One region of the Aeromonas sp. HMWF016 genome, then DNA from elsewhere that is predicted to be linked to it. Evidence: predicted binding sites of a transcription regulator. Region 1 holds the regulator's gene; each other region holds the start of a gene.
What was found. The regulator sigma-54, encoded in region 1, starts transcription at its own class of promoters, with help from an activator protein. The targets are predictions, from matches to a motif close to TGGCACNGTTTTNGCTT.

Region 1 (3,281 bases):
ACGCCATCAAGCAGGTGGCCGAGATGCAGGACAACCGCATCACCTTCGAGCAGGATGTGACCATCAATCAGGGCACCATCAGGATCAAGGCTGACAAGGTTGTGGTAACCCGTTCCGGCGAGAAAGGGGCCGAGGTAATGACTGCCTATGGCAAACCCGCTACCTTCTTTCAGATCCTGGATAACGGCAAGCCGGTCAACGCCCATGGCGACAGCATTCGCTACGAGCTGAAGAAGCGCCTGGTGACCATCACCGGCAACGGTCAGCTCAAACAGGAAGATAGTCAGGTCAACGGCGACCTGATCCGCTACGACATCGTCAAACAGAAGATGATTGCCGAGAGCAAGACCCCGAACCAGCGGGTCAAGACGGTATTCCTGCCCGACCAGGTCGAGAATTTCGACAAGCCCGCCGACCAGAAGAAGCAGGGAAAATAAGCCATGGCAGTATTGAAAGCAGTCGGCCTGCAGAAGAGTTACAAGCGTCGCATGGTGGTTAGCGACGTGAGCCTTGAGGTGGGTACCGGCCAGATAGTCGGCCTGCTTGGCCCCAACGGTGCCGGCAAAACCACGTCGTTTTACATGATCGTCGGGTTGGTACAGCGCGATGCCGGTCTCATCACCATTGACGATCAGGACATCAGCCTGCAGCCCATGCACGTGCGCGCCCGCAACGGCATCGGTTACCTGCCGCAGGAAGCCTCTATCTTCCGCCGCCTCACGGTGTATGAAAACCTGATGGGAGTGATGCAGACGCGCAAGGAGTTGAGTCGCGAAGAGCGGGAGGACAAGGTTCAGCAGCTGCTGGAAGAGTTCAATATCACCCATATCCGCGACAACCTGGGGCAAAGCCTCTCCGGTGGCGAGCGGCGGCGGGTCGAGATTGCCCGGGCGCTGGCAGCGGAACCGCGCTTTATCCTGCTGGATGAGCCTTTCGCAGGGGTTGACCCGATTTCTGTGATAGACATCAAGAAGATCATCCAGCACCTGAAAGATAGGGGGCTTGGCGTCTTGATTACCGACCACAACGTCAGAGAGACTCTGGACGTATGCGAGAAGGCCTATATCGTCAGCCACGGCCAGATGATTGCCGAGGGTGCACCGGCCGATATCCTCGCCGATGAACAGGTCAAGCGCGTCTATTTGGGCGATCAATTCAGTCTATAGTAAGGGGGCAGCCTTCATTCTCTGTGACAGTGCCTCGCTGAACATAAGGATATCCCGACGTAGATGAAGCCGACATTACAGTTGCGTCTCGGTCAGTCCCTGACCATGACGCCGCAATTACAACAAGCGATTCGTCTGCTCCAGCTCTCCTCTCTGGAACTCCAGCAGGAAATTCAGCAAGCGCTCGAAAGCAATCCTCTGCTGGAGCAGGAAGAGAGCGAAGTGCAGGAGACGGCCCCGCAAGAGGCTGTCGATGCCAGCCAGCTCGACTCCAGCGATGCCATGGCTCAGGAGCAGATGCCTGACGAGTTGCCGGTAGATACCACTTGGGATGAGGTTTACTCCGCCGGTACCGCCCAGAGTGCAGGCCCGATCCACGACGGTGAAGACAGCGTCTATCAGGGTGAGACCACCGAAAACCTGCAGGACTATCTGCTGTGGCAGATGCGTCTAACACCATTCAGCGATGTGGATGCCGCCATCGCGCTTGCCATCATCGATGCCATCGACGAATCCGGGTATCTGACCGTTGCACTGGAGGATATCCAGGCCGCCGTCAGCAGTGACGAAGTAGAGGTCGAGCTCGACGAGGTGGAGGCTGTTCTCAAGCGGGTGCAGCATTTTGACCCGGTCGGTATCGCCGCTCGCTCGGTGCAGGAGTGTCTGCTTATCCAGCTGGAACAGTATGCCCCCGAAACTCCCTGGCTCAACGAAGCCAAAGAGGTGATCCTCGAGCACATGGATCTGCTCGGCAACCGCGATTATCGCACTCTGGCCCGCAAAACTCGCCTCAAGGAGAGCGACCTCAAGGAGGTGCTGGATCTGATCCAGCTGCTGGAGCCCCGCCCCGGTAACGGCATCATCCAGAGCGACTCCCAGTATGTGATCCCCGATGTTTCGGTGGTAAAGCGCCAGAACCGCTGGGTGGTGGAGCTCAACCCCGATTCCGCCCCGCGCATCCGGGTCAACGAGACCTATGCCGCCATGGCCCGCAACGCCCGCAGCAGCACGGATACCCAATTCATCCGCTCCCACCTGCAGGAGGCCAAGTGGTTCATCAAGAGCCTTGAGAGCCGCAACGATACCCTGCTGAAAGTAGCCAGCTGTATTGTCGAGCAGCAGCAGGGCTTTTTCGAGTATGGTGAAGAGGCGATGAAGCCAATGGTGCTCAACGACATTGCCGAAGCGGTGGAGATGCATGAGTCGACCATCTCCCGGGTGACGACCCAGAAGTACATGCATACCCCCCGCGGTATCTTCGAATTGAAGTTTTTTTTCTCCAGCCATGTGAACACCGAAGGAGGAGGAGAGTGCTCATCGACCGCAATTCGCGCGCTCATCAAAAAGCTGGTAACGGCAGAGAATCCTGCCAAGCCGTTAAGTGATAGCAAGATCGCGGATTTGCTGGCCGAACAGGGTATTATGGTGGCTAGACGCACGATCGCTAAGTACCGCGAATCCTTGTTTATCCCACCTTCCAATCAGCGCAAACGCCTGGTTTAGGCAAAACAAAAGGATGATGTTATGCAAATTAACCTGACCGGACACCATGTCGAGATCACCGAAGCTCTGCGTGATTATGTGAATAACAAATTTGCCAAACTCGAGCGTCATTTCGACCACATCAACAACGTGCATGTGGTGCTTAGCGTAGAGAAACTGAACCAGATTGCCGAAGCCAAACTGCACGTCAGCGGTGGCGAGGTATTCGCCAACTCCGAGCATGCCGATATGTATGCCGCGATTGATACCTTGCTCGACAAGCTGGACAGGCAGATCATCAAGCACAAAGATAAGTTAAATAAAAAATAACTATGCAACTTGAACACATACTGAGTCGGGACTGCACCAAGAGTGCAGTCCCATGCACCAGCAAGAAACGTGCCCTTGAAATCATCAGCGAGCTGGCCGCCGAACGCCTCGGCACCTCCCGCCAGGCGCTGTTTGAATGCTTGCTGGCCCGCGAGAAAATGGGTAGTACCGGGATCGGTGCCGGTATTGCGATCCCCCACGGTCGAATTGACGATGAGTTCCCGCCAACCGCGATCCTGATGACCTTTGCCGAACCCATCCCTTTCGACTCCATCGACAATCAACCGGTTGACCTGCTGTTTG
Region 2 (3,281 bases), on a different contig from region 1:
TCTCGCCGGCAGTCGCCTGCTCGGGAATAGTGGATGCTGCTGGTGGCTGGTTGCTGAGTGCCCCCGGCACACCGCCGTTGCTGCTACCGGAGCTGTTCTCTTCCAGCGTCATTTCAGAACGCACCGCCGGCAGATCCGGGTTGTAGGTTTTGCGGGTCTGCTCCTGCTGGGAGAAGTCGAGGGAGAGATCCACTTCCGCCGTATAGTTGTCAGCGCCCAGTACCGGGATCAGAATGGCGTCAATTTTTTGTTTGTATTCGAGCTCCTGCTTCTGCTGCATCGCGAACTCTTTGCGAGTCTGGGCAGCGAGAGGATCTTGCGAGCCGGAGTTGAGCAGGCGGCCGTTCTGGTCGGTAACGGTGACACGAGTCGGTTCGAGACCGTGGACTGCCGAAGCAACCATATCGACGATGGAGTCCACCTCGCCCTGACCAAGCGCAGCCCCTTTCAGATTGACGACCACGGTCGCGCTGGGTTTACGTTCGTTGCGGGCAAAGACGTTGTCTTTCGGGATGGCCAGCAGCACTTGGGCCTTGGCTACATTCTGGAACTGCTCGATAGCGCTGGCCAGCTGGCGCTCGCGGCTCAGCTTGAGGCGCTCCGCCTCCATCCGCTGGCTCACACCGAAGCTGGAGTCCTTGAGCAGGATATCTTCGCCGTCACTGCTGGCGTCGGTCACATTGGCCAGACCGGCACGGGTCAGCGCCAGCTTGATATTGGGGTAGTTCTCGGCACTGACCAGCACGCTCTTGCCATCCACCTCGTAGGGGATCTTCTGCTGATCGAGGAAGTCGAGAGTTTTGACCAGCTCCTGGGTGGTATAGGTGCCGAGGGGACGCATGTCCGGCTCCTTACCCCAGAGCAGGATAAACACGGCAATGGCCAGACAGATGGCAAGTCCCAGGATCAGGGTGATCTGGCGCAGTACATCGGTATTGGACAGAAAGCCCAGTGCCGAACTCTTCTGCTCATTCTCATCGAGGGCGGCAGTACCCTCATCGTTTAGCAGCAGATCGCCGTTTTGGTCAGTAGCCACGATTTATGTCCTTATTGCTGACATGTTCATGATGCCCGGTCGTCATGATTCGTTGAAATCCTTTATACCGGCATGTTCATGATGGTCTTGTAGGCATCGACCATCTTGTTGCGTACCTGTACCGTGGCCTCGAACGCGATGGATGATTTCTGCCCGGCAATCATCACTTCGGCCAGATCCACTGACTTGTCACCCATATCGAAACGGGTGCGCAGATCGTTGGCGGCGCCTTGCAGCTCGTTGACGTTGCCCAATGCCTGTTGCAGCAGCAGGCCAAAGTCGGAGCTAACCTGACGGCCCGGCTGTGCCAGCGGGGTTGCACCGGCCTCTACCTTGAGTGTCTGCATCTCTTGCATCAGGCTACTTGCACTAATTTCCATTTTTCCATCCCCAGACAAATCATTGACGCTGGCATGCAACAAGCAATTAGAGTGCCAATGCGTTAAAAGTACGGCCAGGATGAGTGGCCAGACCAGGCCGGACGGGTTCGACAACGGCAAGTGGCTCTGATTAAATCCGACACTGACGCCCACTTTTGCTGGCTGGCAAGGAGCCCGCTCTGGATTATCGCAAACCTGTGTTCAAGGCGATGGACTACATCAGCCACCATCTGGATGACAATCCGAGCCTTGATGAGGTCGCAGCGGCGGCGGCCATCTCCACCTTCCACTTCCACCGTATTTTCAAGACGATGGTCGGCGAGACCATTGCCGGATTTACCCGGCGCCTGCGTATGGAGCGCGCAGCCCGTCGCTTGCTCGCCTCACCCCAGAGCGATATCACCACCCTCGCACTGGCCGCCGGGTTCTCCAGCTCCCAGAATTTCGCCAAGACCTTTCGCCTGCACTTCGCCATGAGCCCCTCGGAATACCGCCAGCAACAGGGAGGAAACTGGAAAAGCAAGATTGGAAACGATCCCCTTCCCTTTGACACCTATGATGGCCTGGTCATGCACCCGGTCACCGAACACCCGGGTCTGTTGCAGGGGGCAAGCGTCAGGCAGATGCCCGCCCGGCGCGTGGCGTACATGCGCCGCCTGGGCCCCTATGGCAAGGAAACCTGCGAGCAAGCCCATCGGGATTTGCTCGCCCTGTTTGCCTCAGACGAGGCGATGACACCGGCGGGTACCCTGAGTCTCTATTGGGATATCCCCGATATCACCGATGAGACCCGCTGCCGTACTGACGTCTGCATCGAGCTGGGGCCAAAGATCCCCACTGGACGCCAGTTAACTACCCAGACCATCGCCGCGGGTCCCTATGCTGTATGTCAGTTTATCGCTCGCGGCGATCAACTGGCAGCCTGCTGGGAGACGGCGTTTCGCTGGGTAGTGGGCCAAGGGCTGAACTGCGACGATCGCCCGTGTTACGAGCAATACCACGCGGGCACGGACCCCGACCGGGATCATTACGTGTTTGATATCTGTATCCCGCTTATCAACCGATAAGCCGATACCCCATTTCCATTTACCCACTTCGGTGTCTTCGGACTCCGAAGCGACGGAGTCATGCCTATGAATATCAAAACGCTGTTGCTCGCCAGCCTGCTGGTGACGCTTCCCGCTGCCACCAATGCCCAGTCACAGAGGCAGACCCTGATCTTTGGCGGCACCATCTACAGTGGCGATCCGGCGAACCCTCACCCGGAAGCGGTCGGCATTGAAGGTAAAAAGATCGTGGCAGTCGGCAGCTATCAGGAGGTCAGCGCCCGCCTCGGCAGCCATGCCAAGCGTCTTGATCTAAAAGGAAAGTACCTGATGCCGGGGCTCATCGACAGCCATGTTCACGCAGCATTTGCCGGCTTTCAGGGGATGACGGTTAATTTTCCTGATGCCATGAATGAGGTTGAGCAGGTGCAGCAATTTCTGACCCGCAGTAAAGATGATCCCCGCCTGACACTGGGTGATGTTGAGCTATACAGCAATGTCTCCCTCGACTATTGGCATCAACTTCCCCTGCTCAATCAGGTGTTCAATGGGCCACAATACCGGCAGATCCCGGTGGTGCTGGCCGGTTCGGATGCCCACACTGGTTGGGCCAATCAGGCCATGCTGCGCAAGGCTGGCATTGATGCCGAGTCCCTTGCCGGTCGTTATGCCCCGCTGAAAGGTAATTTTGGCCTCACCCCATCCGGCAAGCTCAATGGCTTTGCCTCGGAAGGCGGGTGGGATGCCATCCTCAAGGCGCTGCCCCCCGTCAGCGACGAGACGATTGCCAGTGCCATCATGACCGCCGCCAAGCAGCTC
Region 3 (3,281 bases), on a different contig from region 1:
TACCGCCAGCTCGTAACCTTCGCGACGCATGTTTTCGATCAGGATGGAGAGGTGCAGTTCACCACGACCGGATACGCGGAACTTGTCCGGATCATCAGTCTCTTCCACGCGCAGGGCCACGTTGTGGACCAGCTCCTGGTTCAGACGCTCCAGAATGTTGCGGGAGGTCACGAACTTGCCCTCTTTACCGGCGAACGGTGAGGTGTTGACCTGGAAGGTCATGTTCACGGTCGGCTCGTCGACGGAGAGCGGCGGCAGCGCTTCAACAGCACCGTTGTCGCAGATGGTGTCGGAGATCTTCAGCTCGCCCAGACCGGTGATGGCGATGATGTCGCCAGCTTGCGCATCGGCAACTTCGGTACGGGACAGGCCCAGATAGCCCAGCACCTGACCGACTTTACCGTTGCGGGTCTTGCCGTCGGCACCAACGATGGTGACCTGCTGGTTGGTCTTGACGCGACCACGAGTGATACGGCCGATACCGATAACGCCCACGTAGGAGTTGTAGTCCAGCTGGGAGATCTGCATCTGGAAACCACCGTCAGCATCAGCCTTCGGCGCTTCAACGTTGTCGACGATGGCCTGGAACAGCGGCTCCATGTTCTCGGACTCGACGTCCTGATCCATGGTGGCCCAACCGTTCAGTGCAGAGGCGTAAACCACTTTGAAGTCCAGCTGTTCGTCAGTTGCGCCCAGGTTGTCGAACAGGTCGAATACCTGATCCATTACCCAGTCAGGACGAGCACCCGGACGGTCAACCTTGTTGATGACCACGATCGGCTTCAGACCCTGAGCGAACGCTTTCTGGGTCACGAAACGGGTTTGCGGCATCGGGCCGTCAACGGCGTCAACCAGCAGCAGCACGGAGTCAACCATGGACAGTACGCGCTCTACTTCACCACCGAAGTCGGCGTGACCCGGGGTATCAACGATGTTGATGCGGTAGTCATTCCAGCGGATCGCAGTGTTCTTGGCGAGAATGGTGATGCCACGTTCCCGTTCCAGATCATTGGAGTCCATGATCCGTTCCTGGCCTTCCGTGGAGCGGTCCAGGGTACCGGACTGCTGCAGCAGTTTGTCCACCAGCGTCGTTTTGCCGTGGTCAACGTGCGCAATAATCGCAATATTGCGTAAATTCTCTAACATTCTCGCCTCAATCACCGGGTAAAATTGGGCGCTAATTGTACTCTTGCCTTTGTGATCTGCCTAGCAGAATTGCAGTACATTCGCGCATGACAACGGATCTGGATCATAGACCTCGTCTGTAAACCCTGCTTATATGGGGTGCGACCGCATCTTGCGCACTATTTCAGTGCACCAAAACGATCCACAGTCGCACCCTTTTGATGCAACACCAGTCGAGATTGCCTGCTTTTGGGGAACCACCGAGACGGGATTGCCCTGAAATCAGGCTGTCACAAACTTGGCACGATACTGGCTTATGTGAATACGACGACGCATTCACCCAGAGAGTTTTAACACCGGAGGTTATTTAGCATGTCAGTCCAGAACGTTTTGGCCCTGATCCAGGAACACGAAGTCAAGTTTGTTGATCTGCGCTTTACCGACACCAAGGGCAAAGAGCAGCACGTATCCATCCCTGCCCATCAGGTTGATGAAGATTTCTTCGAAGACGGCAAGATGTTCGACGGCTCCTCCATCGGTGGCTGGAAAGGCATCAACGAATCCGACATGGTACTGATGCCGGATGCCGCCTCCGCCAAGCTGGATCCCTTCACCGAAGAGACCACTCTGAACATCGTGTGTGACGTGCTGGAGCCTGCCACCATGCAGGGCTACGACCGCGACCCGCGCTCCATCGCCAAGCGCGCCGAAGATTTCCTGAAGTCCAGCGGCATCGCTGACACCGTGCTGTTCGGGCCGGAGCCGGAATTCTTCATGTTCGACAACATCACCTTCTCCAATACCATGGGCCACAGCTTCGTGAAGATCGAATCCGAAGAAGCTGCCTGGAACTCCGGCACTGCCTATGAGCATGGCAACAAGGGTCACCGTCCGTTCGTGAAAGGAGGTTACTTCCCGGTTGCGCCGGTTGACTCCTCCCAGGACATCCGTGCCGCCATGTGCTTGGTGCTGGAAGAGATGGGCCAGGTTGTTGAAGCTCACCACCACGAAGTGGCTACTGCCGGTCAGAACGAGATCGCTACCCGCTTCAATACTCTGACGCTGAAGGCGGACGAAGTGCAGGTGCTGAAGTACGTGATCCACAACGTAGCCCACGCCTACAACAAGACCGTCACCTTCATGCCGAAACCCATGTTCGGTGACAACGGCTCCGGCATGCACTGCCACCAGTCTCTGGCCAAGAACGGCGTCAACCTGTTCGCCGGCGACCTGTATGGCGGTCTGTCCGAGATGGCGCTGCACTACATTGGCGGTATCATCAAGCACGCCAAGGCCATCAACGCCTTCGCCAACCCGACCACCAACTCCTACAAGCGTCTGGTTCCGGGTTATGAAGCACCGGTCATGCTGGCCTACTCTGCCCGCAACCGCTCTGCCTCCATCCGTATCCCGGTGGTACCGAGCCCGAAAGCCCGTCGTATCGAAGTGCGCTTCCCGGATCCGGCTGCCAACCCGTACCTGGCCTTCGCTGCACAGCTGATGGCCGGTCTGGACGGTATCATCAACAAGATCCATCCGGGCGATGCCATGGACAAGAACCTGTACGACCTGCCGCCGGAAGAGGCTGCAGAAGTACCGACCGTTGCCGGCTCTCTGGACGAAGCACTGGCCGCTCTGGATGCAGACCGCGAGTTCCTGACCCGTGGTGGCGTGTTCAGCGATGACTTCATCAACTCCTACCTGGAACTGAAACAGCAGGATGTTGACCGTGTGCGCATGACCCCGCACCCGCTGGAGTTCGAGCTGTACTACTCCGTCTAAGCCGGGAACAGCAGTCCAGTTAATCGGACCAGCTTGCCCAATCGTGACAAAACCCGCCATCTGGCGGGTTTTTTCTCTGATAGGATTAAGCAAGATACCGTCAAGGAGAGATGGATGAACAACAAGTATGGCATCGGGCTTGTCGCCCTTCTGTTGCTGACCTCGTTTGATACGCATGCCGCCAAGGTCTACTCCTGGGTCGATGGCAATGGCGTCACCCACTATACGGATGCACCACCTCCCGGCAAGAAGGTAAAGGAAGTCGATCTGCGCACGGCCCCCTTCTTAAGCGGTGCCCCCCGTTCGGTACAGGTGGAGAACTTCAACTCCCTGACCGGCGCCGATGCCAACAAGAAGAAAGAAGCGACCAAGCT

Region 2: the regulator sigma-54 is predicted to act here: its motif matches at 1,457-1,473, upstream of fliE (flagellar hook-basal body complex protein FliE).
Region 3: the regulator sigma-54 is predicted to act here: its motif matches at 1,425-1,441, upstream of glnA (glutamate--ammonia ligase).

Annotation. Positions count from the first base shown of each region.
Region 1 covers NZ_CAWNWX010000082.1:161,200-164,480, reverse strand. Annotated here, with positions in the region: gene lptA (lipopolysaccharide transport periplasmic protein LptA) at 1-437, shown strand, start outside; gene lptB (LPS export ABC transporter ATP-binding protein) at 441-1,166, shown strand; gene AACS24_RS12750 (RNA polymerase factor sigma-54) at 1,230-2,669, shown strand; gene hpf (ribosome hibernation promoting factor) at 2,691-2,978, shown strand; gene ptsN (PTS IIA-like nitrogen regulatory protein PtsN) at 2,981-3,281, shown strand, end outside.
Region 2 covers NZ_CAWNWX010000094.1:13,733-17,013, reverse strand. Annotated here, with positions in the region: gene fliF (flagellar basal-body MS-ring/collar protein FliF) at 1-1,036, opposite strand, end outside; gene fliE (flagellar hook-basal body complex protein FliE) at 1,099-1,416, opposite strand; gene AACS24_RS14975 (AraC family transcriptional regulator) at 1,572-2,483, shown strand; gene AACS24_RS14970 (amidohydrolase) at 2,550-3,281, shown strand, end outside.
Region 3 covers NZ_CAWNWX010000065.1:69,810-73,090, reverse strand. Annotated here, with positions in the region: gene typA (translational GTPase TypA) at 1-1,146, opposite strand, end outside; gene glnA (glutamate--ammonia ligase) at 1,498-2,907, shown strand; gene AACS24_RS09640 (DUF4124 domain-containing protein) at 3,022-3,281, shown strand, end outside.